3 regions of the Cytobacillus sp. SAFR-174 genome follow, and region 2 is predicted to be linked to each of the others. Evidence: riboswitches for the same ligand, from Rfam matches in the RefSeq annotation. Region 2 holds a riboswitch; each other region holds the start of a gene.
What was found. Region 2 has a riboswitch for S-adenosylmethionine ahead of ACTHRG_RS07700 (O-acetylhomoserine aminocarboxypropyltransferase/cysteine synthase family protein). Riboswitches for the same ligand answer to the same signal wherever they lie in the genome.

Region 1 (9,791 bases), on a different contig from region 2:
CGTCTGTTATTAAGATCAAGGAAAAAATAATTATAGATGTGCCCGCAATCAATCAGTTTCCTGAGCTCCCCAGAGGATGCGAAGTCACGAGCTTATCCATGCTCCTGCATCACGCGGGGATCCAGGCAGATAAAATGACACTGGCTAAAGAAATAAAGAAAAATCCTGAGCCATACCGTGTAGAAGATGGAAAAATCTATTTCGGACATCCGAATAAAGGCTTCATAGGCGATATGTATTCCTTTGATAATCCCGGTCTCGGCGTTTATCATGAACCCGTAAAAGAGCTTGCAGAAAAGTACTTGCCCGGCTCGATTGAAGATTTTACCGGATCCGATTTTGAAGACTTAAAAATTCATTTGTCAGATGGCAGGCCTGTCTGGGTCATCATCAACACAGCCTACAAACAGCTGTCTGATGACTTTTTCCAGACCTGGCATACACCCAGCGGAAAGATTCAGATTACCTATAAAGAGCATTCTGTTCTGCTAACAGGCTATGATCAGGAATTCATGTACTTCAACGACCCGCTCACAGGAGAGAAAAATAAAAAAGCATCCATGAACGATTTTGAAAAAGCATGGGTGCAGATGGGCAAGCAGGCTATTACCTATCTTCCATAAGAAAAGCGTCCGCCAGGGTATTCCTGATGGACGCTTTTGTTTAGCCTTTAAGAGGCTGCAAGTCTTTATCTAACAAGTATTCTTTTTCAAAGGAGTATTTTTTCTCCACATATACCTGATGCCAAACCATGAACATCAGAACGGTCCATATTTTGCGGCTGTTGTCCGCTTTATCCTGACAATGGTCTTCAAGCAGCTGCAATACATACTCTTTATTAATCAGGTGATCTGTATTGCTTTCACGAATGATATTTTTCGCCCACTCATTCATCTCGTCCTTCAGCCAGTGGCGGATTGGCACAGGGAACCCAAGCTTTTTGCGGTTCAGTACATGATCCGGAACGACTCCTTCAGCAGCTTTGCGAAGAATATACTTCGTAGTGCCATTTGCCGTTTTCAGGCTGGTCGGGATTTTGGAAGCCACTTCAAACACTTCTTTATCAAGGAACGGAACACGAAGCTCGAGAGAATGAGCCATCGTCATTTTGTCCGCCTTTAATAAAATATCTCCTCGCATCCAGGTATGAATGTCGATATACTGCATGCGATCAACCGGATCATAGCCGCGGCTTTCTTCATATAAAGGTTTCGTGATATCCGTATAATTTAAGCTGCCTTTATAGACATGAAGCAGATTGCGCTTCTCTTGTTCTGTAAACATTTTTGCGTTTCCGATGTAGCGCTCTTCCATGGGCGTGACACCGCGTTCGATAAAGCTTTTACCCTTCATTCCCTCTGGCATCATGCTTGCGATCATGCGAAGAAGCTTTTTGCCGATGGCAGGAATTTTATTGAAGACTTCCAGAGATTGTGGTTCACGGTAAATATTATAGCCGCCAAACAGCTCATCGGCTCCTTCACCTGAAAGCACAACCGTTACATGCTTACGTGCTTCTCTTGCCACAAAATAAAGAGGCACACATGCCGGGTCGGCAAGCGGATCGTCCATATGCCACATGATTCTCGGAATCTCATTCATGTATTCCTCAGGAGTAATGATATAGCTGATGTTTTCAACACCCAGCTTTTCTGCTGTTTCCTTCGCTACATCCACCTCGCTGAAGCCATTGCGTTCAAAACCGACAGAGAATGTTTTAATAGCAGGATGGAATTCCTTCGCAATCGACGCAATGATGGAAGAATCAATTCCGCCTGAAAGGAAAGAACCTACAGGAACATCGGCACGCATATGCATCTTGACCGAGTCGAATAACACATCTCTAATTTCTTTTGTAAAATCAGCCTCTGATTTCTGCACGGGGTGGAAAGCAGCTTTCCAATAGCGCTTAATATCCATAGGAGCACCGATTTTTTTAGTAAAATAATGGCCTGGCTCCAGTTTGTGGATTCCTTCTGACATCGTGTTTGGCTCAGGCACAAACTGATAGGTCAGATAATGCTGCAGGGAGTCATAGTTTAATACATCATTCTGAAGCGCCAATAGAATGCTCTTCTTCTCTGATCCAAAGAACGTGCTGTCTCCCTTATCGTAATAAAAGAAAGGTTTAATCCCAAATGGATCTCTGGCTCCATATAAAGATTGCTCCTGTTTATCCCATATGACAAACGCAAACATACCGCGCAATTTTTCAACAGCTTTTTCTTTCATATGGCTGTAAAGGGCAATGATGACTTCTGTATCTGAGCTTGTTTCAAAGCTTAAGCCCGCTTTGAGAAGTTCTTCACGAAGTTCCACATAATTATAGATTTCACCATTAAAGATGATCCAATAACGTTCATTCTCGTAAGTCAGCGGCTGGTGTCCGCTTTCAATATCAATAATGCTCAGCCGGCGGAAGCCAAATTGAATATGATCATCAAAATAGTATCCTGAGTCATCCGGACCCCGGTGAGTAATGATATCATTCATATTTTGGAATTGTTCTTTATCTGCGTCACGGTAATTTTGTGCTTTTTCATGTACACAACCAATAAAACCACACATTATGTACGTCACCTACTCCATTCTATTCTCAATATTTAGATATAGCCTCATGCGGCTCCTTTGTCTTAGAAAACATACCCTATAATACTACCACTAATCGCTAATAATTAGCACGCAGAATATAAAATGTTTCTGTACGGAAAATTAAGCCATTATCCGAAGTTTATACGATACCATAAAATTATAAACGACTATAGAGCATAAAGACCGAAAAGTGAATTACACCCTATATGTATTATGACGCAAAAAAGAAAGCGGGAGTTACACTGTAAATGCAACTCCCGCTTTTCTATTACGCTTCAGAACGAAGAATTTCTGCCTTGTCAGTACGCTCCCAAGGAAGGTCAACATCTGTACGTCCGAAATGTCCGTAAGCAGCTGTCTGCTTGTAAATTGGGCGGCGAAGGCCAAGCATGTTAATAATTCCTGCAGGACGAAGATCAAAATGCTTTCTTACTAAATCAACTAATACATCTTCATCCACTTTGCCAGTTCCAAATGTATCAACAGAGATTGAAACAGGCTGTGCCACACCGATTGCATAAGCAAGCTGAACTTCAACTTTTTCTGCCAAACCGGCTGCTACAAGGTTCTTCGCTACATAACGTGCAGCATATGCAGCTGAGCGGTCAACCTTTGTAGGATCCTTACCGGAGAACGCGCCGCCGCCATGGCGTGCATATCCGCCGTAGGTATCAACAATGATTTTGCGTCCAGTCAGACCAGCATCCCCTTGTGGTCCGCCGATAACAAAACGTCCAGTCGGGTTGATGAAGTACTTTGTATTCTCATCGATTAGTTCTTTCGGAACAACCGGGTTAATAACATGTTCCTTCAGGTTGCGCTGGATTTGCTCCAGGCTGATTTCAGGGTGATGCTGAGTAGAAATAACGATTGTGTCAATACGGACAGGCTTGTCATTTTCATCATACTCAACGGTTACCTGAGTTTTTCCATCCGGACGAAGGTAAGGAAGGATCTCTTCTTTACGAACTTCAGTCAGGCGGCGGGAAAGCTTATGTGCCAAAGAAATCGGAAGAGGCATAAGCTCCTTCGTTTCGTTGCAGGCAAAACCGAACATTAAGCCCTGGTCTCCTGCACCGATTGCTTCAATTTCCTGATCGCTCATTTGCCCTTCGCGTGCTTCAAGTGCCTGGTCAACACCCATTGCGATATCTGCAGACTGCTCATCAATGGAAGTTAAAACTGCACATGTTTCAGAATCGAAACCATATTTAGCACGGGTATAACCGATTTCTTTTACCGTTTCACGAACGATTTTTGGAATATCTACGTATGTAGATGTTGTGATTTCACCTGCAACTAATACAAGTCCAGTTGTTACAGAAGTCTCTGCAGCAACACGGGCATTCGCATCTTTAGCTAAAATCGCATCTAAGATTGCATCAGAAATTTGGTCACAGATTTTATCCGGATGACCTTCAGTAACTGATTCAGAAGTAAACAAACGACGTTTTGTTGACATCTGGCTTCCTCCTTATAAATAGAAAATTGAGCGAGAAATAAGAAATGGGGAAGCGGAAAAATAATTTTTCCCTGTCATTTCATGGATCTCTGTTTGATACGGAACTCATTCCCTTAGTAGTATGAAATAAACATGGAGTTTTTATTAGAAAAATAGACAGCGCCGGCAAGAATGCCAGGTATCCATTATTCATAATCATGCCAAAAACTCACATAAATAGTACATTCCAAAAGCCGTTCATTTCATTGCAATATAAAAAACCTTCTCATTTAGTGAAAAGGTTGAAAGCAAATCGATTCGCGCCTTTCACTCTTATCGTTCAAGGAATTACGTCCTTGCGTCAGGTTAGCACCTTTGCTGATTATTGCCTTTAGCAGGTTGCTGGGTTTCATAGGGCCTGTCCCTCCACCAGCTCGGGATAAGAGAGTATCCGTTCAAGGTTGAATCATACCGTATTTTATCGAACCATGTCAACAGATTCTCATTATTTTTCACCGTTAAATTTCAGCTTCAAAATGTAAGCTTCCCCTTTACAGGGAACAGCTTCCATCGCCACACTTTTTCTTTAGAAATTTTTGCCTGTTTTTCGCAATCCATTTGTAGGCAGGATCGCCCAGAAGTTCAGTGAAAGGTAAATATAAAAAGGTGCTGATCAAAAAGGATGCAGGAAAGAGGAGCAGCAGTCTCCGTACTGCAGAGTACCCCTTTTTCACACTGCCCGAGGGGGTAATAAGATGAAGCTCTTTGCGCAAATCTTGTCTGGAGAATGATAAAGAACCCGGCATTTTCTCATATTCCTGCAGAGAAATCCATTCCACTTTATCCAGCCAATCGAGCTTTTTAAATATTCTCTTTGTTTCCTTGCATAACGAGCAAGTTCCATCATATAGGGCAATTGTCTTCATTTTAGATCAGTCCCATGGTAAAATTAACACTTTCTTCTATAATAGCATATATCGGTTATAAGGCGATCAAAGGAGATTACCTGTCCAATTGTGACAATTTAATAACAGAGACAAAAAAGTTTCGTAATAGTATAGACTAATCATTTCAATGTGTTATACTAATTTCGAGATGTAATCACTTTCATAAAAAAATCGGGAAAAAGGAAGGTATTCATCAGATGAACTCTGTAAGCATATCAAACGAATTGAGTGAATTATTAAATGGCAGCAACATTCAAGTGCAATTATCCGTTCCTCAGCTTGTGGAAAAAGTTTTAAACCGCAATGAAGGGTCCCTTACTTCCACTGGTGCTGTACGCGCTACTACAGGAAAGTATACAGGGCGTTCCCCTAAAGATAAATACATTGTTGAAGAAGCATCAAATAAAGATAAAATGGACTGGGGCAGCGTAAACCAGCCCATCTCTGAAGAAGCATTCTCCAATCTTTATAATAAAGTAATCAATTACTTAAAAGAAAAAGAAGAAGTATTTGTTTTCAAAGGCTTTGCAGGTGCTGATAAAAAACACCGCATGCCTATCCAGGTGATCAATGAATATGCCTGGCATAACCTTTTTGCACACCAGTTATTCATTCGCCCGGCAGAAGACGAGCTATTGGATCATCAGGCAGAGTTCACAGTCATATCTGCTCCAAACTTCAAAGCAGACCCTGCTGTTGACGGCACAAAGTCCGAAACATTCATTATCATCTCATTCGAGCGCCGCACAGTTTTAATTGGCGGAACAGAATATGCAGGTGAAATGAAAAAGTCCATCTTCTCTGTTATGAACTACATGCTTCCAGAAAACGGAATCCTTCCGATGCATTGTTCAGCAAACGTTGGACGTGAAGGTGATGTGGCTTTATTCTTCGGCTTATCCGGAACTGGAAAAACAACTTTATCTGCAGACCCGAACCGCAAGCTGATCGGTGATGACGAGCATGGCTGGTCTGCGAATGGCGTATTCAATATTGAAGGCGGATGCTACGCGAAATGCATCAACCTATCCCGTGAAAAAGAACCGCAAATTTTTGATGCAATCCGCTTTGGAGCTGTGCTGGAAAATGTAGTGGTAAACAGCGAAACCCGGGTTGCAGATTACGATGACAGCACTTTAACTGAAAATACACGTGCGGCCTACCAGCTTCAGGCCATCGATAATATCGTTGACCCAAGCATTGCCGGACATCCTAATACAATCGTATTTTTAACAGCTGACGCATTTGGCGTATTGCCTCCAATCTCTAAACTGTCAAAAGAGCAGGCAATGTACCATTTCTTAAGCGGCTATACATCCAAGCTTGCAGGAACTGAGCGCGGCATTACATCACCACAGGCAACGTTTTCTACATGCTTTGGATCACCTTTCCTACCGCTTCCTGCAAATCGTTATGCTGAAATGCTTGGCGAGAAAATCGATGAGCATAATGCAAAAGTCTTCCTTGTAAACACAGGATGGACTGGCGGAGAGTATGGAGTCGGCGAACGCATGAAGCTTGCCTACACCCGTGCTATGGTGGAAGCTGCACTCGAAGGTGAACTAAACAACGTAGAAACAATCAAGGACGAAATTTTCGGTCTGGAAATTCCTCAGCACGTTACAGGAGTGCCTGATGAAGTTCTTCAGCCAAACAAAACATGGGCAGATCAGGCTGCTTATGAAGCGAAAGCAAAAGAGCTTGCTGCTAAATTCCGTGAAAACTTCAAGAAATTCACAAGCGTTTCATCTGACATTGAAGAAAAAGGCGGACCAATCGCATAATATAAGAAAAGCGCAAGCGCCTTGCCCACCCCCGACAAGCACAAGACGAGCCTCACAGAAAAACGTTCTTCGCCTTTTTGGGAGGATTGGCTTGTGACCTCGAGGGGGTAGGCGCTGGAGCTAGACAGTTCTCAAAGTTAAAATTAATACTTTCTTATCATTTTAGAGAAAGAATTGCCGTTTGCGCGGCAATTCTTTTTTAGTATTAGGAATGCAGTCTTCAAAAACATTCCAAATCAAAAAAACGCCGGACTTTGTCCAGGCGCGTTCTTCTAGTTTGTTGAGTTTAAGGAAACAAGCTGATAAGTAATGAGTGTCCGGCTGTTTTCCCATTCCACTTTTCGGATGACTCCCATTCCGTTCAGGTCGCCGTCAATTGTTCTTTTTACTTCGACCGGGATATCGAGGGGATATAATCTGTACCCTTCTTTGACAAGTGAAAAGTAATTTTCATCAAGTCTTTTTTCCCTTCCCTTTGTCACGATCATTGTGTTCAGCTCTAAAGGCATACCCATTGGTATCTCTCCTTCATTCTTTATACTTTCCTCTATTTTACCCCAGCTTTTCATGCTCTGAAAGCCTTTAAGCGAAAATCATTCGTCATTCATGACTTTTCATCCACGCACCTAAATCCTCTACCGTCTTCCGGTTCACGGCTGGAGGAAAGTAGTGGGTATATTCAGGGAAGTACCAGCTATCCACTTCTTTATTAAGAGCCTTCAGTCTTTTTTCGAGGCGATAGGAATGCTCCACCGAAACATTGTGATCCTGTTCTCCATGAATGATTAAGACAGGCGCCTGCAGCTGCTCCAGCTGAAAAAGCGGGGTACGGTATTTATACCGTTCCGGAAACTTTACCGGAGTTCCGCCGATTACCCGTTTCATCATTCTCCGGAGATCCTTGCGCTCCACATAGGTGAGAAACATATCACTGACTCCTCCCCATGTTACAATGGATGCGGCTTGCGGAAACTCGATTGCAGTTAGCAATGCCATTACGCCGCCACGGGAAAAACCAAATATATGAACTCTTTTTACCCGGGCATGCTCCTGAAGAAGGGTAAACGCAGCAAACGCGTCCTGCCTGTCCTCCCCTGCAAAGTCTTCGTTTCCATCTCCCCCTTGATTTCCTCTGTAAAAAGGCGCGAATACAATAAAACCTTCACAGGCAAACTGGACAATCCGGGAAGGCCGTACTTTCCCGACATTTTTGATGCCTCCTCTCAGGTAAAGGAATCCATCATATAGCTCCTCTCCCTTTGGCTCTGCCAGCAGCCCTTTTATATGTAATCCATTTGCCTGATAAGTAACAACAGATAATTCAATTGCCGGATTTGGCGAAGGGAATCTCTGTTTATTGATGATTTGGCCGTTACTGAATTCCATTTTCTCATCCTCCCTCTTGAGGCTACCTTTTAGTCTGAACTTTTAGACCTTCCTCTAAAAATATTTCCATGGGCATTCACACATTTTTTTGATTTTCATACGATATCCTAGGCTTTTCAATCTGACTTTTTAGCATAAGGGAGGTCTTATGACTTATGAAAAAATGGATGAAAACAAGCATGTTGCTTATGCTTGCAGTGATACTGATCGTTCCTTTGGCAGCCTGCGGAAAGGATGAAATGCAAACCGTCCGTATTGCTGAAGTGACACGTTCCATCTTCTATGCCCCACAATATGTAGCCCTTGAGAAAGGCTTCTTTGAAGAAGAAGGACTTAAAGTAGAGCTTACAACAACAGCCGGCGGAGATAAAACAATGACCGCGCTCCTGTCGGATAGCGCTGATATTGCGCTAGTAGGTTCAGAAACTTCCATTTACGTTTCGGCACAGGGCTCCAATGATCCGGTCATTAACTTTGCACAGCTTACCCAAACGGACGGAACATTCCTGGTTTCACGCAATAAAATCGATAACTTTTCATGGGATATGCTGGAAGGCAAAACATTTCTCGGGCAGCGTAAAGGCGGCATGCCGCAGATGGCCGGCGAGTTTGTATTGAAAAAGCATGGCATTGACCCGCACCAGGATTTGGATTTAATCCAAAATATTGATTATGCCAATATTGCTCCAGCTTTCGCTTCCGGCACCGGTGAATTTGTCCAGCTTTTTGAACCTACTGCAAGTGTATTTGAAAAAGAAGGAAAAGGATATATTGTTGCTTCCTTTGGAACCGAATCCGGACATATACCTTATACCACATTCATGACGAAACAAAGCTATATTGATGAAAATAAGGAAACAGTCGAGAAATTCACAAGAGCGATTTATAAAGCACAGCAATGGGTTGAGCAGCATAGCTCGAAAGAAACGGCAGAAGCTATTCAAGGATATTTTGACAACACTGAGCTTGAAATCATTGAAATGGTAGTAGACCGATATAAGAGCCAGGGATCTTTTGCAACAGATCCTATACTGGATACGGAAGAATGGGATAACCTGCAGAATATTATGGAAGAAGCAGGAGAGCTCCCTAAGCGCTTAGAGCATGGCACACTTGTCAACACAGAGATTGCTGAAGGGGTAATGAAATAACTAAACGAAAGAGGAGGCCGACATGGAATTTCTGAAAGTTGATGCTGTCCACCACACTTATTTTACGAAAACCTCTGCTGTCACGGCCCTCTCCGATGTTTCGCTTGAAGTGGAGGAAGGAGAATTTGTTTCCTTCCTCGGTCCAAGCGGATGCGGTAAGACAACATTGCTTTCTATCATAGCAGGCCTGTTTGAACCCACAGAAGGCACTGTCACACTTGAAGGAAAGCGGGTTGAAACAGCAGAAAAAGAAATAGGCTATATGCTTCAGCAGGATTATCTTTTTCCCTGGAAGAACATTGAAGAAAATATACTGCTGGGGCTGAAAATCGGGAATAGCCTCACTCCGGACAAAAAAGCTTATGCACTGAAGCTCCTTCAGGAGATGGGACTAAAAGGTGTAGAGTCACAGTTTCCGAAACAGCTTTCAGGGGGAATGCGCCAGCGGGTTGCACTTGTAAGAACACTTGCAACCGGCCCAAAGCTGCTT
Region 2 (9,791 bases):
ACGCACCTTTTCCCTGGCACCTTCATAGCCATCGGTTGCTCTCGTGCCTAGCGTATGGACGCCTCTATGAACATTCGAATTATATTCCCGGTAGTATTTATCAATCGCCTCAATTACCGGAACAGGCTTTTGGGAAGTAGCGGCACTGTCCAGATAAACAAGAGGATTTCCATTGACTTCCTGATCCAGGATGGGAAACATTTGCCGAATCTCACGGGCATTCATTATTTTACTTTCCTTTCAATAACGGCAGTCAGCTGCTTTTTAACGCCTTCAATTGGAAGAGCATTAACAACAGGCGCCAGGAAGCCGTGAATAACAAGACGTTCAGCCTCTTTTTGGGAGATGCCGCGGCTCATTAAATAATAAAGCTGCAATGGATCCACACGGCCGACTGAAGCTGCGTGTCCTGCTGTTACATCATCTTCATCGATTAATAAAATCGGGTTGGCATCCCCGCGCGCTTTTTCGCTTAACATCAGTACGCGTGATTCCTGCTCGGCATTTGACTTGGAAGCCCCATGTTCAATTTTACCGATTCCATTAAAGATGGATGAAGCAGAGTCTTTCATAACCCCATGCTTTAAAATGTAGCCTTCAGAATTCCTTCCGAAATGAACTACTTTCGTTGTAAAGTTTTGAGTCTGTTCTCCGCGTCCTACAACAACTGTTTTAGTATCCCCGAAAGAACCGTCTCCAACAAGGTTAGTTGTATTCTCTGAAACTGTATTGCCATCGTTCATAAGTCCAAGAGCCCATTCAATGCGGGCATCACGGCCTGCAACCCCGCGGCGGTTCACATAAGCTGTTGTTCCTTTAGCAAGTGTGTCAACCGCACCATATTGTACTCGTGCATTTGCACCTGCAATGACCTCTGTAACAATATTGAAGATGCCGTTCGCTTCCTCAACTACAGAAAGATAGTTTTCCACGTAAGTAACTGAGCTGTTATCATCAGCTACAACCAATACATGGTTGAACAGGTTTGCCTCTTTATCATCATGGATATATACAGCTTGAATCGGCGCTGAAATTTCCACATTTTTCGGAACGTACAAGAACGCTCCGCCGTTTAAAAGAGCCGCGTGCAAAGAAGTTAAACGGTGTTCGTCCGTTTTGACGCCATCCTTCATAAAATACTTCTGTAGCAGCTCACTGTGTTCTCTTGCCGCTGTAAAGATGTCTGTGAAAATAACACCTTTTTCCTGCAGTTCTTTAGATACAGTCAAATGCGTTGGTCTATTATTGCGCTGAATATATAAATTCTGATCGCCAGCTTCTGTATCAATCAGGTTTCTTACATCTTCAGGAAGGTCGTTTAGAGACGCAAAGTCTTCACTTCCGACAATGTGCTTTTCGAACTGTGTGAAGTTCCATTTATCTATTTTAGTTTTATCAGGCTTTGGCATTGGCAGGCTTTCCGCGTCTGCAAGCGCATTTAGACGGAGTTCTGTCAGCCATGCCGGCTCGCCCATATCTTTTGAAAAGGAACTAACATATTCCTTATCAAATGGTAGTTTTATTTCCGTTGTCATAGTGATCCCCCTAACGCTTACGCTTCTTGCCCAACTGTTTCGTCTTCAATGCCCAATTCTTTCTTAATCCAGTCATATCCTTCAGCTTCTAAGCGCTGTGCAAGCTCCGGTCCGCCTGATTTTACAACGCGGCCCTGCATCATGACGTGAACATGGTCAGGTGTGATGTAGTTAAGAAGGCGCTGATAGTGTGTGATGATTAAGCATCCGAACTCTTCTCCGCGCATTTCATTGATTCCTTTTGAAACAACTTTCAATGCATCGATATCCAATCCGGAATCGATTTCATCCAGGATAGCCATTTTAGGTTCAAGCATCATTAATTGAAGAATTTCATTGCGCTTCTTTTCTCCGCCTGAGAAACCTTCATTAAGATAACGCTGAGCCATGTCAAGATCCATTTCAAGGAATTCCATCTTGCTGTCCATTTTGCGGATGAATTTCATAAGAGAAATTTCATTTCCTTCTTCAAGGCGGCTATTAATTGCAGAACGTAAAAAATCGGCATTTGTTACGCCGCTGATTTCACTTGGATATTGCATTGCAAGGAATAGGCCGGCACGTGCGCGCTCGTCAACTTCCATTTCAAGAACATCTTTACCATCTAAAGTGATGCTTCCCTGTGTTACTTCATATTTTGGATGGCCCATGATAGCAGAAGATAAAGTAGATTTACCTGTACCGTTCGGCCCCATGATTGCGTGAATTTCTCCGCCTTTAATCTCAAGGTTTACACCTTTTAGTATTTCTTTTCCCTCAATAGCAACATGAAGGTCTTTAATTGTAAGTACTGATCCTGCCATAATATATACCTCCGTCAATAAAAAAAGATTTGTAAATCGGTTTCATCCGCAAATCTCTATTCTCATTTTATTCTCATTACAATCTTATAACAAATCAAATATCATAGCAACTCTTTGAGACCATAAACAAACTTTTCAAACGAAAATGTTTAGAAAGCCTGCAGATATAGATTTTATCATATAAAATCTTTGTCATCAAAGAGTGAAATTACCGGAAACCAGCATGTCCTGTCTATTTTTTCCCGGTACTGTAATTTCATGTACTGCAAAAAGAAAACCAGTGCATCATTGGCACTGGTTACTATTTACTTCATTATTATATATACCTTTAACTTAGGAATGAATTTTTCTTTCAAGATCTGCAACTAACCGCTGGCTTTGAAGATAATCTTCTTCACGTCTTTTTTCAACTTCCATTCGAATATCATGTTTCCGGCTGTACACTTCATATCCAACTCCATGGGCAGCTTGCATAGCTTTTTCCATTTCACTCGTGTAGTTCAGCTGTAACTGACTGATAATGAATCAATCCTTTCGGTTTTTATGCTTTTCAGCATTTGGTTTTACATCTAAAATCTTAACACTCACACTATACCCCGCACAAAGCGGAAAAAACCTGATTTTTTTAGCAAAATAAGGAATGAGAACTGGTGAAACGCTTTCATACTTCCTATCCTTAGAATACTGGCCGAATGCTCTGGATTAATGGTTGTTTTTATAAATTTTCTGAAAAATCATCATTTCAAAAGAAAACTCCTGCTGCTAAGCAGGAGAAGATTTTCAGTGATTTCGCTGATTCAATTCGGTCATGGCCTCCTGGACAAGCGTAACTGCCTGGCTCATTGCCGCTCCGCCGCCAAAAGCTGCTGTTACTCCTACTGCCTCAAGAATCTCTTCTTCAGACGCACCTTGATCAATGCAGCCTTTCATGTGGTAAATAATGCAGTACTCATCCTGAGAATATAAACTGATGCCGAGGGCGATCAGCTGCTTCTCTTTTTGGGATAACACTCCTTCTTTAAAGCAGGCTTCTGTAAAAGCATTATAATGCTTTGCCAAATCCGGCATTTTTTCAGTAAAAACACCTAATCCGACTTTATAATCATGCAGGGCTTCTTCTATTGAGTTTGAAGGTTCCTGATAATGTTCCATCGATCTCCACTCCATTTCAAATAGTATCAAGGTTAGTATGTTTGATTGCTTTTCAATCTATACGGGAAGCGGGATTGCTGATCCACAAAAAAAACAGGCGCTGTGAACGCCTGCATTTCTGCTTTACTCAGATACCGGCACAACGGCACCTTCATATTTTTCAAGAATGAAATCCTGGATTTCCTTGGAACGAAGCACTTCCACAAGAGCTTTAATTCCTTCTTTTTCTTCATCACCTGTGCGTACTGCAATTACATTTACATATGGTGAATCTTTATCTTCGATTGCAATTGAATCTTTAAGAGGATTTAATCCTGCATCGATTGCATAGTTGGAGTTAATCAGGACTGCGTCTCCTTCTCCATTATTGTAAATCTGAGGAAGAAGTGATGCTTCATATTCAGTATCAAACTTTAATTTTTTTGGATTTTCTTTTATATCTTCCAGTGTTGCTTCCGTTTTTTCCACATCTTCATTTAAAGTGATAAGTCCCTCAGCTTCAAGCATGGAAAGGATGCGGCCATGGTCTGCGACTGAGTTGCTCATGATGATGGTTGCACCCTTTGGAAGCTCCTCAAGTTTTTTATACTTTTGGGAATACACACCGATTGGTTCAATATGAATTCCGCCTGCATTCGTAAAATCATATCCATGCTCAGCCTTTTGTGACTCAAGATAAGGAATGTGCTGGAAGTAGTTAGCATCAAGTTCTTTAGACTCTAGAGCCTGGTTTGGCAATACATAATCCTGGAATGTTACAACATCAAGTTCAAAGCCTTTTTCTTCAAGTAATGGCTTTGCTTCGTCAAGAATTTCAGCATGAGGGACATTGGAAGCCCCCACTGTAATCTTTTTGCTATCTTTACTATCTCCGCCTTCTCCGGCATTGCCGCCCTCTTCTGAAGTGCCGCAAGCTGCAAGAACAAGTGCAACTGCCAGTGCAAGAGCAAGTGATAACCATTTTTTCATGTCAATCTCTCCTTATCGTTTGTCTAATTTTGTTGTAATGATATCTCCAATAAACTGGATGATAAATACGATGATTAAAATAATGACGGTCGCCATAAGCGTTACATCACTTCGGCTCCGCTGGAATCCTTCCAGATAAGCCAGATTTCCAAGTCCCCCGGCACCGATTACACCAGCCATTGCCGTGTAGCCAACCAGTGCGATAGCTGTCACAGTAATTCCCGAAACAAGGGCGGGCATTGATTCTGGAAGCAGAACCTTCCAGATGATCGTGCTTGTTTTTGCGCCCATAGACTTGGCAGCTTCAATTACCCCTTTGTCAATTTCCCTCAAGCCGATTTCCACCATTCGGGCATAAAACGGGGCAGCACCAATAATTAATGCAGGCAATGCCGCATCCTCCCCAATCATTGTTCCAAGCAAAAGCTTCGTGAAAGGAATCAGCAATACAATCAGGATAATAAATGGAATCGAACGGAAAATATTGACGAACGCAGAGATAACTTTATTGACTGCTGCATTTTCCCATATATTCCCTTTCGAGGTCAAAAAGAGCAGCAGCCCCAAAATCGCTCCTAAAATAAAGGTTGCAATAACAGAAATAGCTGTCATATAGAGAGTTTCCACAGTAGCTTCCCACATGGAGTCCCATTTCACATTTGGAAACCATTCATTAAGCATTGGAAATCACCTCCACGCCCACTTGCTGAGAATGGATATATTCGATTGCTTTTGCAACTTCCTCTGGTTCTCCATCAACATGGATGAATAAGGTACCGTAGGAACCATTCTGCGTCTGGGAAATCTTCCCCTGAAGAATATTAACAGTTACCTGGAAGTGACGGATCAGGTTTGTAATCAATGGCTGTTCAGCTGATTCGCCGACAAATCCTAATTGGACTACTTTTCCTTTTGGATACAAATCGACCAGATGATCAATTGTTTCCTTCGTTTCTTCAGGCTCTGTCACCTGCTGGACAAAGCGCTTTGTAATCACAGCTTTCGGATTCTTAAAGACATCCAATACAGGTCCGATTTCCACAATCCGGCCGCCTTCCATAACAGCAACCCGATGGCAGATTTTACGGATTACATGCATTTCATGTGTAATAAGGACAATGGTTAAGCCCAGTCGTTCATTGATGTCTACAAGCAGCTCCAAAATGGAATCTGTTGTCTGAGGATCAAGGGCAGATGTCGCCTCATCACAAAGCAGCACTTTTGGATTATTGGCAAGGGCTCTGGCAATTCCGACCCTTTGCTTTTGACCTCCGCTAAGCTGAGAAGGGTAGGCATCTTCCCTTCCTTCCAGACCGACGAGTTTAATGAGCTCGTCTACTCTTTTGAGCCTTTCCTGCCGGGAAACACCTGCGATTTCAAGCGGAAATGCAATATTTTCTCTTACTGTTCTTGACCATAACAGGTTGAAATGCTGGAAAATCATGCTTATTTCCTGACGAGCTTTTCTCAGCTTGCTTCCCTTTATCTTTGAAACCTCATTGCCTGCTACAGTAACACTGCCATGGGTAGGAAGCTCCAGCCCATTGAGCATGCGGATTAAGGTACTTTTACCTGCACCGCTATATCCGATAACACCGAATATTTCTCCTTCTTTTACCTCCAGGTTTACATCATCAACTGCTTTAACCTGGCCTTTTTTTGAAGAAAATATCTTCTGTACATCCTTTATGGAAATCAACGTGATAGTCACCTCTTTTATCGAAAGATACAGATAATAATTAATAGACTGCTTTTATTCCCTTATCTTTTACTCCTCATAGGCTTTCATGCGCAAAAGCAAAAATGCCTTTCTGCACATGAGCAGAAAGGCATAAAGAGATTTAGTCCTTTCTCTCATCTATCAAAGCTATGCTTTGAGTGAATTGGCACCATTTCAACTAATTGACGGTTGCCGGGCTTCATAGGGCACTTCCCTCCACCTCTCTTGATAAGAGCGTTACGTTCTATATTCAATTAATACTTTAAATGAATTAAGCAGTTTTTTAATTACGTTTGCTATCGTATCATAGCCATTAAAAAGGTGTCAACGATGAAATTTCAAACTTTCGGAAAAAAGTGAATGGTAAATTTCCCTTTACGCTTTTGCAGCAAGTGATGTGAGACCTGCAGCTGCTTCTATCGCCTGTTCCAGGTCTTCAATTAAATCTTCTGCATTTTCGATGCCGATCGAAATCCGAATTAGATCCTCCGAAACTCCCGCAGCCTTTAAGCCTTCTTCATCCAGCTGCTGATGAGTAGTGCTTGCAGGGTGAATAATCAGGCTCTTTGCGTCCCCGACATTTGCCACATGTGCCCATAGCTGCAGGCTATTGATCAGCTTGGCTCCAGCCTCTCTTCCGCCAGCTATTCCAAATACAGCCACTGCTCCGGCTCCTTTTGGCAAATATTTATCTGCCAATTCTTTGTCCGGGTGGCTTTCATGACCTGGATAGAGCACCCAATTAACGGCCGGATGCGCCTCCAGATATTCCACTACCTTTTTAGTATTGGCAACATGCTCCTTCATTCTTACATGCAGAGTCTCAAGGCCCAATGTGAACTGAAATGCACTTTGCGCACTCATTGCCGGCCCTAAGTCTCTTAACAGCTGTACACGGGCTTTGATAATATAAGCTGCTTCGCCGATTGCTTCGCTATAGACAATATTATGGTAGCTCGGATCCGGCTCTGTGAATCCCGGGAACTTAGGGGAATTCCAGTCGAATTTTCCGCCGTCAACTATTATTCCCCCCATAGTGGTACCATTGCCGAGCAGCCATTTTGTCGCAGAGTGTATGACAATATCAGCTCCATGTTCAATAGGCCTGCAAAGATAAGGGGTAGCAAAAGTGTTATCGACAATCAGCGGCACACCTTTTTCGTGTGCAATTGCGGCAACCTTTTCAATATCCAGGATTTTCAGGCTCGGGTTTCCAATCGTTTCGGCAAAGACAGCCTTTGTTTTATCTGTAATGGCGCTGCGGAAATTTTCCGGATCCTTTGGATCGACCAGTTTCACCTTTATTCCATACTTGGGAAGTGTGACTGCAAACAAATTATAAGTACCTCCATATAAATTGGATGCAGCAACAATTTCATCACCAGCTTCGGCAATATTTAAAATGGCAAGCGTAATAGCAGACTGGCCGCTGGCAAGAGCCAGCGCACCCACTCCTCCTTCAAGCAGGGCCACTCTTTCCTCAAATACACTGACAGTGGGATTATGTATTCTGCTATAAATATATCCCGGCTCTTTCAGGGCAAAGAGATCTGCTGCGTGATCTGTATTCTTGAACTGATAAGCATTATTCTGATAAATTGGGACCGCCCTCGCGCCAGTTACAGGGTCAGGCTTCAGCCCCCCATGTACTCCAATTGTTTCAAAGCGGTAATTTTTCTGTTTGTCCGTCATCGCTATCTCTCCTCTATAAAAATGATTGTATCTAATTTAGAAAAGCTGAAAAACCCCCTTCATAAGAAGAGGGCTGTATCGACTCTTCTTATCTTCCAGAGCATTCTGCTCTGCTGGATTTAGCACCGTGTACTTTACCGGTTGCCGGGCTTCGCTGGGCCAGTCCCTCCGCCTCTCTTGATAAGAATATTCAGTTAATTAATATTAAAATGATATTATCATACTATTTAAAAAACGGTCAAGTATTGTGCAGTGAAATTTTCCCTAAACAGAAAAAAGACTCGAGCAGCAACTTTTTTCTGTAAGTGGTTTCCGTCAAAATTTCATTTCGGGAGATGGCATCTCTTAATGTTACTTCTCCTGTAATCAGTGACAGTACAGCTTCTTCTGATCCCGAGATTTCCACATCAAAGTGGCGGGTGTGGCTCGCCTTCCGTATTTCTCCATTCGAAATCTTCAATGGAATGCATATATTTCCCGCTTTAATAAGCAAAGAAAAGTTTGATTTTCTTAAGAAAAATCCAAGATGCCCTTTTACCTTTAATTCCCGGATGAATACATCAGGTAAATCCCTCACAGCCTCACCTCTTTGAATGGGGTCAATTACTTTTATATTCAGTAATAAAAAGCATTAATCCTTTATTTTTCATTCGACAAAACCTGAAAGGCAATGCCTGTTTAATTGGCATTGCCTTTTCATTTCCCGAGAAATATGTCAGATCATACTATTTTCACAGAGGGGGCTGCAGTTTTTGTCTTTTTATAGCCTCTGAATACAAAGAAAAAGTAGAGAGAGCCAATCAAGTATAAAGAAGCTGTAATGGTGAATACGAGTGCATATCCCCAATAATCTCCATATCTCATGACGATTCCTGTTGAAACCGGGCCCATTACAGCCCAGCCCAGATTGAACACCATCTGATTGACTGAGTTTGCCAGTCCTTTCATCGAATCATTTACCTTTGACATCATCAATGACATTTGTATAGGATTTCCCGCATTCATCAGCGCCTGCCGGAACAAAAAGCCGATGGCAGCCAGCCAAAGATTTTCAGTATAAGCGGTTAAAAGCAGGAAAGGAAGTGACATAAGCTGCAGGATTACAACGGCTTTAACCTCTCCCACTTTTCTTACCACAACCGGTCCGATAATCATGGCAAAGGCCGTGGCAGCCTGCCCTAATGAAATAATTATGCCAATAGCTGAATTGGAGGCATCAAAGCGGTCTGCGAAGTATAGATTCAGATACGGAATAACAAGTCCTGCGCCAATTCCAATTAGAAGCTGAGCAAAAGCAAACATCGCGATAATTTTGACACCGTCATTTTTAGCTGAGAGGTTTTTGAATGACCAGCCTTTTATGCCCTTTGCATCGTGTTGATCTTTCGAAACCTCTGCGAAACGCAAAATTGGAAATAAGCCGGCTATGAAAAACACACTTGCAATCAGATGGGTGATGCGGATGCTGGTGAGCTGATCCGTAAACAAAAGAAATACATCCGTTAAGATGCCCCCGCTTAAGTTCCCGATCACATTTGCGCCCGTCAATATAGCAAAATGGATACTGAACAGATGAACCCTTTGGTCAGCCTTTGAATTTTCAGCCAGCCATGGTATGCCCGATACCTGAAGAAAGGCTGTTGTCAGCCCGGTTAAAAATGCAAATAAAATCAGGAGTTCCTGCATTTCAACTATACTTCTGAAGAGCATAACTACACCTGTTGCAACTGCACCAAACATCATCGCTTTTTTTCTGCCAATTCGGTCGCTGGCGATCCCTGCCGGCACAAGAATCATTGCTGTCGCGAGAGCAGTCATGGATATGATTTGTCCATTAACACTTTCTGAGTAGCCGAGCTCCCTTATGTAGAAATTATAGATTACCATGAATATCCCAAAACCAATTTGTGTAAGGATATT
Region 3 (9,791 bases), on a different contig from region 2:
GCGCTTTCCCAGCAAATTGCGAAGCTCGAGCAGAACAGCGGCCTGGAGCAAGTGAATCAAAGAATGGATGAAATCAAAAAAGAAGCGGCACAGCAATGGGAGAAATCCTCCGCTGCCATTAGGGAAGCCGTACAGCAATATTCCGGATATCAAAGGTTTTTAAAGAAAAAAGCAAACGACCTGTCAAAGCAGGACAAACAAAAGACCCAGGAGATTGCTCAGCTTCGTACAGAAATTGATTTTCTTTATACCAAAATTCATGAATTTGAATCAAAAGAAGAACAGCTTATCGAGGAATTCGGTGACCGCATTACCTATGATTTAACGGGTTTTATTGAAAATCTGAATAAACAGATAGAAACCAAAGAAGCGGCACTCAAAGATATACAGGCAAAAGAGCATAGTTCAAATGAAAAGCAGAACCAGCTTGCTTCTTCCCATGGTACACTCGCACAATCCATTCAGTTTTCAGAAGAAAAGTGTGAAGAGCTAAAAAAGAACAGTGAAGAGCAGCAGCAAAAAGAAACAAAGCTGTTCGATCATCTGCAAGGTTTTCTGCAAGGTGTAACAGCACCATTCACGAATGCCCTTTTATCAAAATATGCCCTGGAAGTGGAAGAGCTCCTCGTTCAAAATCGCGAGCAAGGGGAAGAATTAAAGAAAGCACTCTGGGAAACGCAGCTGGATTATGCCTTGAATGATGAGCATTTCTGGATTGCCAATAATGATGTGCAGGAACTGAAGGAATGGATTGATGAAAAGACGGGGATTGACGTATTTTACGGATCCCAATTTCTCCAATCCTTAAAGCCGGATGAAATGACGAGCCACATGCTTTCTCATCCTCTTCTGCCGTACGGCTTAGTAGTCAGCAGGCCGCAATGGGAAAAAATCAATAAGCAGGTCCTTAGCGGAAGGATGTATAAAAGTCCGGTCCCGATTTTTATGCGGGAAGAAATGGCGGGCGAAAATCAGCAGAATGCCTTTGTGATGATCACCGGGACGGAGAAGGAGCTGCTGGCGGATAAAAATCAGTTCACAAACTGGAAGATTCAGATTGCGAAACAAATAGAAGATCAGAAAGATACGCTTGCAGAGTTGGAAAAAACAGAAACAGCGCTGCGCCGCATTATAAAAGAAATCGACCGATTCCTTTCCCATGACCTTGCCGGTGATATCGAAAAAGAACTTCTTCAGGAAAAGGAAGCCCTGCTTTCGAGGAAAACGGAATTGCAGGCTATCATCGTGCAGGAGGAAAAAGAAAAAGAACTGCAGCTGGGACTTAGAGAACAGCTGGAAAAGACGAAGAAAAAGATTGAAAAGCTATCTAAAGATGCGGAATCCTTAGCGGAATTTAACCGAGAAAAGTCGATGCATCAGGAAAATAAACGGGTAAAGCAGGAAAAAGAGAAACAAAAGGAAGCTTTCGAAAAGCTGCAGAATGAGCTGGGAAATGAGCTTCAGACCATCGCTGACCTTCAGGAAAAGTGGAGCCAGACCTATCTGGAATGGAAGCTGTCAGCCGAACAAAACATTAAGAAGATCGGCTTCTTTATTGAAGGTGCAGCTTTTCCAGCCGCTGAGAAAGCAGAAGCTTCTGAAGAGGTTCCGCGATTATCACCCTATATTTTAGAAGAAATCATTGGCAGCATTGGAGAGCTTAAACAGCTGAAAAAATCAAAAGAAGAACAAGCCAGTGAACTGCTCGCGATTCAAGCGACAAGAGATGCGGAACAGAAGCAGCAAAGGAAGCTGGAGAAAAAACTTCATGCCCTTAATGAAGAGTGGAAGGATGCTTCTGTACCGGATGAACCAATAAGTATTTTGGAAAATATGGTTCAGACAGCTGCAAAGGAAACAAAGGCAGCAGAGAAAGAAGAGCGTGAGCAGGAAAAGACCGTAACCATTGCGGAAACTTCCTTAAAGCATGGAATGGATCAGCGTAAAAAAACCTCTAAAAAAGTGGCCAAGCATGACCAGCAGCCTGAAGAATGGGAAGAGCTTGATCTGGAAGTGAAGACGGTTGAAATTACTGATCAGACCAAACAGACAAATGCAGAAATAAAGAAGACGGAAGAGCGCAAAAAAGAGACAGAACAAAGTATAACTGAGTTTGAAAAAGATCAATTGCATTTATCCGTCATTCTTAAAGAGGAAGCGGCAGCTTTTTCGGATGAGGATATAGAAAAAATAAAGAGTCATGGAAAGCAAAGCATCCTATCCTGGAGTGAAAAACATCAGGCTATTCAGGATGAAGGGCAAGAGAAGCATGCGAAGATTGAACAATCACTAAGAAATTTAAAGCTTTCTATTGAAGGCAAGGATTGGGAAATTCGCTTTAAGAATGAAGTCTTAACTACGCTCGATCATATGGATACAAGGCATTATGCGCATATTCAAAGTGTCGTCCAGAACATGAAGCGCTTTTCTCAGAGCGGCCTGGAGCAGCTGGAGCGCGACAAAGAACGGGCGGAAAAGGCGCAAAACTTCTGGGCAAGCCGGGCAAGCATGAAGGTAATGAGCATTTCAGAGTCAATTCGCTCGATGATTTCGAAAATGAAGCTTAAGAATGAAAGGGGTTCTTTCCCGCTCGTCCAGCTTAAAGAAGATATCCTGCCTAAAAAAGCGGAAGATGTTGAACCTTTACTGAAGCAGCATTTCGTTTCAGCCATTAATAAAATTACAAAGCGATTTGAGATGATTGATGATAATAATCCGATGCTGGAACAGGAAATCAAACAGCTTATCAGTGATGAGCAAATTTTATTTGTTTCCCTCAGAAATCGCTATCCGGAGCTCCTGGTTTATAACATGCGTACAGACAATGCCTTCATGTACGGTAAACCGCAGCGTGAGCATTATTCGACCTGGCAGACGATCAACCAGGGTTCAAGGACGAAATCAGATGGCAGCGGCGGTCAAAAGCTTTCTGCCCGCATGGTCATGATGATGATGCTTCTTTCGGTCAAGAGTGAAACCGATCAAAGCTGGGTTCCGCTAGTCTGTGATAATCCCTTCGGCCAAGCTGCTTCTGCCCATGTGCTCGATCCTATTTTCGCTGTAGCCGATAAGCTGAAGTTCCAATTCATCGTCGTCACTCCGCCTGAATTGGTGAAAACAGAAATCAGCCAGAGATTCGAAGCGTACTATAAATTGGACTTCATCCGTGAAAAGGGGAAAGAAATTGTGTCGGATACGATTGTTCCGGCATTTAGGATTTATCAGGGAGAGGAAGCAGTTCATTAGATTTAAAAGAATGAAAGTATTGCCATTTTACTGAAACTATGCAATACTTGGGTGAAAATCAATAAGTATTCACAATTCTTATCACGAGAGGTGGAGGGACTGGCCCTGCGAAGCCTCAGCAACCCCTGATTATGTCAGGAAGGTGCTAATTCCAACAGAGTTTAAGCTCTGTGAGATAAGAGGTCGTTTTTAATAGTAAAGGCCTCTTATACTGAGAGGCCTTTTTTTGATGCTCTTTTATAGTTTGAGCTTGGTTAGATTAGAACGAAGAAAGAGGAGGAATGGTAAAATGGAAAACGGCGTTATACAGGTGCCGGAAGCATATTCAAGGATATTACAGGAATCAGATGTGCTCGGCTTCGGGCAGTCATGTGATCGAAAAACAGGGTTTTTACTAAAGGGGCTGGCTGCCTCAAAACCAGGGGGAAGCTTCTTGGAGCTGGGAACAGGCACGGGAGCGTCTGCTTCATGGATCATGGATGGGATGGATGAAAGCAGTAAGCTTACGACTGTTGACATTGATTCGACAGTGCAATCGATTGCAAGAAAGTACCTCGGTAATGACAGCAGAATTACATTTTGCTGTGAGGACGGCGCAGCATTTATCAATAGCCTGTCCGAAGGATTCGATTTTATTTTTGCTGACACATGGCCGGGGAAATTCGAGCTTCTGGACAAAACTCTGGATCATTTAAATATCGGCGGTTTTTATGTGATTCACGATGTGTTTCCGCAGCAGAAATTGCCTGAAGAATTCCGGATCAAAGCCACAAAACTTCTAAAAACTCTGCAGGACAGACCTGACCTGGACATAACAGAATTGGATTGGGCTACCGGGCTGATACTGGCTGTAAAAACAGCAGTGTGATAATTGTATTTATATATTAGTGGAGATGGAGAATCTCATGATGATAGTTGCTGCATATTTGTCGGAATCAATGAAAAGAGGTTTAATTGTTTCAAGGAGAGTGTTGGCATGCAAAGATTAGAGAATGATATTGTTCAATTAATTCCGATGGAACTTGAGCATGCAGAGGGAATTTATGAAGCGGCACAGGATCATCGTATATGGGAGCATATGTCTGTTGATTTAACTGATAAAAGCCGGGTAATTCAATACGTCAACGATGCGTTACAAAAACGTGAGCAGGGCACCGACTTTGCTTTTGTCATTGTCCATCAAAAAACAGGGAATATCATCGGTGCTACTTGGTTTCTCGATATCTCAATCCTGCATAAACGGCTCGAAATCGGCTCAACATGGATAAACCCTCTTTATTGGCGCACGAATATTAATTCAAACTGTAAATATTTATTATTAACATACTGTTTTGAAGAACTGTCCGTGAATCGCGTACAAATTAAAACCGGACATGAAAACTTCCGTTCACAAAAAGCGATCGAACGTACCGGTGCGGTAAAAGAGGGCGTCCTTCGAAATCATATGATACGAAAAGAAGGGACCATTCGCCATACTGTCCTATATAGTGTTATAAAGGAAGATTGGGGAAAAGTAAAAAGACATTTCGAAGAAAACTTGCTTTTCTAGGTTTTTGGAACAATTATACTTAATAATAATAGTGCTGGAAGGGTGTAGATCGAAGTGAATGATGATTCTTTTTTTACTGATAAAATCAAAAAGGCGCTTCAGAATACTCCCCCAGGGGAGTGGATTCCGGAGATACCGGATGATTGTATACGCCTGCATTGCGGCTACCCGGCACCTGACCTTGTGCCGGATGAAGAGGTAAAGGCAGCTGTTAATTGTCTATTAGATGAAGAACATGATTTACCGCTCCATTATATAGGCAGTCCAAAAACAGCAAAATTAAAGGAGCAGATTTTAGAAAGATTGAAAGAGCGGGGGATATCTGTAACGGAAAGTGAGCTTTTGATAACTTCGGGTGCCTGTCAGGCAATCGATTTGATTGCCCGCATTCTCCTTGATGAGGAGACAATTATTGCAATAGAGTCCCCCACCTATATGGAGGCTTTAGAGATTTTCCAAAATTACACCAAACAGATAATTAGTATTCCTGTAGACAAGGACGGACTTCAAACAGAGGCGTTGGAAGAGATCCTGGAGGAAAGGAATCAAAAAGGGCTTGCCCTTCCGCGTTTTCTTTATACGATCCCGACCTTTCAAAACCCAACAGGAACAACAATGACAGAAGAGCGCAGGCAGCATGTATTGGAGCTTGCGGACAAATTTAATTTCCTAATAGTAGAGGATGATGCTTATGGGGAATTATTTTTTAATAAAAGTCTTCCGGCTCTAAAAGCAATGGATCAAAACTCCCGAGTTCTGCATGTCGGTTCGCTATCAAAGATAGTGGCTCCGGGCATGCGTATAGGATGGATAGCCGGAACAAGTGAAATCATCCATGCATGCGCCTGGTTTAAAAAAGATCTGAACCATCCGTTTGCTCAAGCTGCCATGGCTGTTTATTTAGCAAACACAGATTTTAATGAAAAACTAGTAAACTTGAGAGAGTCATACAGGTCGAAATGCGCGGCTATGATCTCTGCACTGGAACAGTACATTCCTGAAGCAGCTTCATGGTATGTGCCTGAAGGCGGGTACTTTGTTTGGGTGAAATTCCCTGGTGCTGATACATCGCAACTGCTGACACATGCCCTTGCAGAGGGGGTATCTTTTATTCCTGGCAAGTACTTTTTCATAAATCAGGCAGCTGGAACAGAATGTCTTCGCCTTTCTTTCAGCTTTGCTGATGAGAAAGAAATAACAGAGGGGGTTTGCAGGCTGGGGAGAGTCGCAGAGGCCAATCTATAGAACTTAAATGAAAAGTAAAGATAAATTGGAGTACCTTCGGTAATGTTAGTCCAATTTTTAACCTATTGCTGAAACCACAGAAAAAGCCTGTCTGTTTCAGACACATCTGCGGTTTTTGAACTTTATCATTTGGCGGGTAAGTCATATGGGGATTAGAATATTCTGTCTCCATTAAAGATCATTCACTACACTGATCGAGAGAATAATTCGCATGCCTTCATATCTTTCAAATAACATTATTTAATGGTTTACCCAAACCTTGTAAGTACAGAGACAAGCATACAATCATTCAAGGAATTCTAGTCATATAAATGATAAAAAGGTCGAATATGACAAGAAGGGTAGAGTTAAAATGTTAAACTCTTATAAAAGATATAAAATTAAATATGACCAACTTAACAACTTTAGTTTTAAAAAAGGTGCTCCATATATATTAATTGTAGACTGGCATGGGGTTCTCTTTGAATTTTTAATAAGAATAAGAAATTCTGAAAAATTGCTTATCTTAGGTTCTGGTTCATTTGATCCAACCAGAATGAAGCCGCCAGTCTTTCAGCGTCATGCGTGGATCGATGATTTTAAGGAATCGCTTATCTATTACAATGATCCTACTTTATACTTGTGGGATAAACTGACAATTGGATGGGGAAATGGTACAGCTGACAGGCATTACTTGAAGGATGTGTCAGTACTCTTGAATAAAATGATCTTAAAGCTAAATTATAAGAAGAATAATGTTTACTTTTATGGAAGTTCTGCCGGAGGTTTTATGTCTTTAATGTTAGCCGGGCTTATAAAAGGTACTACTGTAATCGTTAACAACCCCCAGACAATTGTCACCAACTTTTACCCGCACCTAGTAAAACAGATGTTGGATGTATCCTATCCAAACCTTACAATAGAAGAAGTAAAAAAGAGATATAAAGACCGAATCATTGTCATTGAACTTTATAAAAAAGTAAATTACGTACCGAAGATCTATTACTTACAAAATATATCATCCGAAAAGGATATGATGAACCACCTGATTCCGTTTATGACAGATTTGAAGGGGATGTCTGAGAAGGTGTTTGCCGACAGGCTCCATATTCAACTATACGCAGATGAAAAACAAGGTCATAATCCGATAGGAAAAGAAGAAACACTCGATTATATAAACTCAATTATAAAATAAACGGAAGTCAAAGAGACTTCCGTTTATTTTAGCTTTTAGTTTCTTAACACTTTTGTGAGCAAAATAGCAAGCAAACAAGTGATAGACTTGTGTGATTAATATTATGTAACTAAAGAATGTAGTTAGACAAAATTGTATCGGTTTAAGAATAGTTTAATCCATAAATCAAAAAGAGAAAGTATAAAGGAGCAGCATGTTATGTCAATCATTGATAAATTAAAGCTTAACAAATATAATAATTTGGCTGTCCTCAACCAGCCAATTGACTATGATGTATTTAATGAATGCAAAACTACTTTATCAGGTGAACATGATTCAATCTTCATCTTTGTAGAAACAATTGATGAAATGGTGATTTATACTCGAAAAGTAATTAATGAAGAACTCCTGCTTGAAAAAGGATATTTATTTTTCGCTTTTCCTAAAAAAGGGAATAAACGTTATGATACATACGTTCATAGGGATGATATTTTTCCGGCAATGAAAGTGGAAGAAGACGGGTATGTGGAAAATAGCGAAGTGAAATTCTCGAGAATGGTAAGTATGGATGATGTCTTTACGGTTGTTGGATTGAAGCGTGAAAAGAAAAAAGAGAAAAAGTCATCGTCTCCTAGTCAATGTGTGGCTGATTATCAGGATAATGTACAAGATGTTGAAAAACTCTTAGCGGACTATCCAGATGAATTGAAATTTTTTCAGGATTAGACACCGGGTTACCAAAAAGATTGGGCTCGCTACATTTTTTCTGTTAAGCAGGAGAAAACCCGTGAGAAACGGGAAGCGCAAATGGTCGATATTTTATCACAAGGATATAAATCGATTGATTTGTTTAGGCAGAAAAAGAAATAATGCTTCCCGCCCCAGGTTACTTTAGTAATTAGGGGAAGGAACCTTTTTTAGAAACTAAGTGTATTTAACTCATCAAGAAATGCATCTAATTCATCTTCAGATAAAAATTTATATGCATATCCAAAGGAAATTGGTTCATTTCCAGTATGTTCCCGTTTAGGGAATTCCCGCAGGACTGTACTATGACGCAGACCAGTGGATTTTTCCTCCAGCTTCTTATTGCCTTCAACGGTTTTTGGATTTAACACAATCGTAATTTCTTTATTCGGAAGCAGATAAATGACTTCGCCGTTTCCAATATGTTTAAATTCAACACCCTTAGATGTTTCCTTCATCGTTTTGAATTTGTTTAACCCAAATGTATTATGTATGTTTCCCATTGGATCATTCACCTCCATTTAATAATGCCATCTCATATTATAAGGCAGAATGCCTATTTTGTACTATAGAAACCTAAGCATGAGAAAAAGGAGTTTGATATTCTCCTTTTTCTCATGCATAAGATCCTGAAAAACACTTATCCTTTTTGGATAGTAGTTTGATATTGTTTGCCGCTGCGCTCAGTTTGAACCAGCATATGCCCATTTTTTTCACACCATGAAGCAATATCTTTCATAAAATTGCAATCAGTTGTGGTGATCTGAAGATATTCACCTGGCTGGAGGGACTTTATATTTTTATGAACCTCCATAATAGGCCCGGGACAGGTTAACCCGGATGCATCAATGCAGATAGATGGATGAATGTGCTCCTTGTGATCTGGATTGATGGTTCTCTTTTTCTGGTGATGAACAGCTGAATATGTTTTCCAGCCCCCATCCAGATTTTTTACAACAAAACCATTTTCTTTGAGAATACGGGAAGCTAAATAGCCTCTTAACCCAACCTGGCATGAAACATAAACCGTTTTGTCCTTAGGGATTTCCCTCAGGCGTTCACGAATTTCACTCAGCGGAATGTTAATAGAACCTGGAATATAGCCCATTTCCCTTTCGATTGGGTCCCGGACGTCGATCAGGAGACCGCCATTTTCAACGATTTCATCTATTTCATTCCACTGGACGGTCACCGTGTCGCCATTCATGATGTTTTCTGCCACATACCCTGCCATATTGACAGGATCCTTTGCAGATGAAAATGGCGGAGCATAGGAAAGCTCAATTTCGGTCAAATCAAACACAGTCAAATTCCCTTTTATGGCTGTGGAAATTACATCAATTCGTTTGTCTGCTCCATCTTCTCCAACTGCCTGTGCACCATAGATTTTTCCTGTATCGGGACTAAAGAGCAGCTTTAAACTGATTGGAGCGGCTCCAGGGTAATACCCTGCATGGGAGCTTGGATGAATATGCACAGCCTGATAGTTAATGCCCAGCTGTGCCAGCTGTTTTTCATTGATACCTGTGGATGCGACGGTTAAATCAAATACTTTGGCAATGGATGTACCGAGTGTCCCTTTATACTTTTCCTGCTTCCCGTAAATATTATTAGCTGCAATTCTTCCCTGGCGGTTAGCCGGGCCTGCTAAAGGTATCATTGCTGCATTTCCATTGATAAAATCCCTCACTTCAATGGCATCGCCAATGGCGTAAATATCTGGATCTTCCGTTTGCAGATACTCGTTTACCAGAATTCCCCCGCGCTGTCCCACATCCAGCCCTGCCAAGAGGGCCAGCTTATTTTCAGGTATTACCCCTATGGATAAAATCGCCAAGTCGGTGCAAAGCT

Region 1: linked by a shared signal. The riboswitch ahead of metK (methionine adenosyltransferase) and the one ahead of ACTHRG_RS07700 (O-acetylhomoserine aminocarboxypropyltransferase/cysteine synthase family protein) in region 2 are both predicted to bind S-adenosylmethionine.
Region 3: linked by a shared signal. The riboswitch ahead of ACTHRG_RS17880 (O-methyltransferase) and the one ahead of ACTHRG_RS07700 (O-acetylhomoserine aminocarboxypropyltransferase/cysteine synthase family protein) in region 2 are both predicted to bind S-adenosylmethionine.

Annotation. Positions count from the first base shown of each region.
Region 1 covers NZ_JBQCMZ010000031.1:5,292-15,082, forward strand. The annotation lists gene ACTHRG_RS21805 (C39 family peptidase) at 1-623, shown strand, start outside; gene asnB (asparagine synthase (glutamine-hydrolyzing)) at 664-2,568, opposite strand; gene metK (methionine adenosyltransferase) at 2,861-4,054, opposite strand; SAM riboswitch class I at 4,364-4,479, opposite strand; gene ACTHRG_RS21820 (thiol-disulfide oxidoreductase DCC family protein) at 4,585-4,959, opposite strand; gene pckA (phosphoenolpyruvate carboxykinase (ATP)) at 5,178-6,764, shown strand; gene ACTHRG_RS21830 (DUF2584 domain-containing protein) at 7,037-7,279, opposite strand; gene ACTHRG_RS21835 (alpha/beta hydrolase family protein) at 7,365-8,150, opposite strand; gene ACTHRG_RS21840 (ABC transporter substrate-binding protein) at 8,306-9,301, shown strand; gene ACTHRG_RS21845 (ABC transporter ATP-binding protein) at 9,324-9,791, shown strand, end outside.
Region 2 covers NZ_JBQCMZ010000005.1:205,733-215,523, reverse strand. The annotation lists gene ACTHRG_RS07740 (cysteine desulfurase) at 1-225, opposite strand, end outside; gene sufD (Fe-S cluster assembly protein SufD) at 225-1,535, opposite strand; gene sufC (Fe-S cluster assembly ATPase SufC) at 1,553-2,338, opposite strand; gene ACTHRG_RS07725 (hypothetical protein) at 2,672-2,824, opposite strand; gene ACTHRG_RS07720 (carboxymuconolactone decarboxylase family protein) at 3,119-3,490, opposite strand; gene ACTHRG_RS07715 (MetQ/NlpA family ABC transporter substrate-binding protein) at 3,614-4,459, opposite strand; gene ACTHRG_RS07710 (methionine ABC transporter permease) at 4,472-5,140, opposite strand; gene ACTHRG_RS07705 (methionine ABC transporter ATP-binding protein) at 5,133-6,158, opposite strand; SAM riboswitch class I at 6,311-6,414, opposite strand; gene ACTHRG_RS07700 (O-acetylhomoserine aminocarboxypropyltransferase/cysteine synthase family protein) at 6,555-7,871, opposite strand; SAM riboswitch class I at 7,957-8,058, opposite strand; gene ACTHRG_RS07695 (SCP2 sterol-binding domain-containing protein) at 8,110-8,448, opposite strand; gene ACTHRG_RS07690 (MFS transporter) at 8,592-9,791, opposite strand, start outside.
Region 3 covers NZ_JBQCMZ010000019.1:35,085-44,875, reverse strand. The annotation lists gene ACTHRG_RS17885 (hypothetical protein) at 1-3,246, shown strand, start outside; SAM riboswitch class I at 3,322-3,428, shown strand; gene ACTHRG_RS17880 (O-methyltransferase) at 3,536-4,114, shown strand; gene ACTHRG_RS17875 (GNAT family N-acetyltransferase) at 4,223-4,795, shown strand; gene ACTHRG_RS17870 (PLP-dependent aminotransferase family protein) at 4,850-6,040, shown strand; gene ACTHRG_RS17865 (glycosyl transferase family 2) at 6,393-7,214, shown strand; partial or broken gene ACTHRG_RS17860 (YdeI/OmpD-associated family protein) at 7,413-8,063, shown strand; gene ACTHRG_RS17855 (hypothetical protein) at 8,111-8,443, opposite strand; gene ACTHRG_RS17850 (CoA-disulfide reductase) at 8,581-9,791, opposite strand, start outside.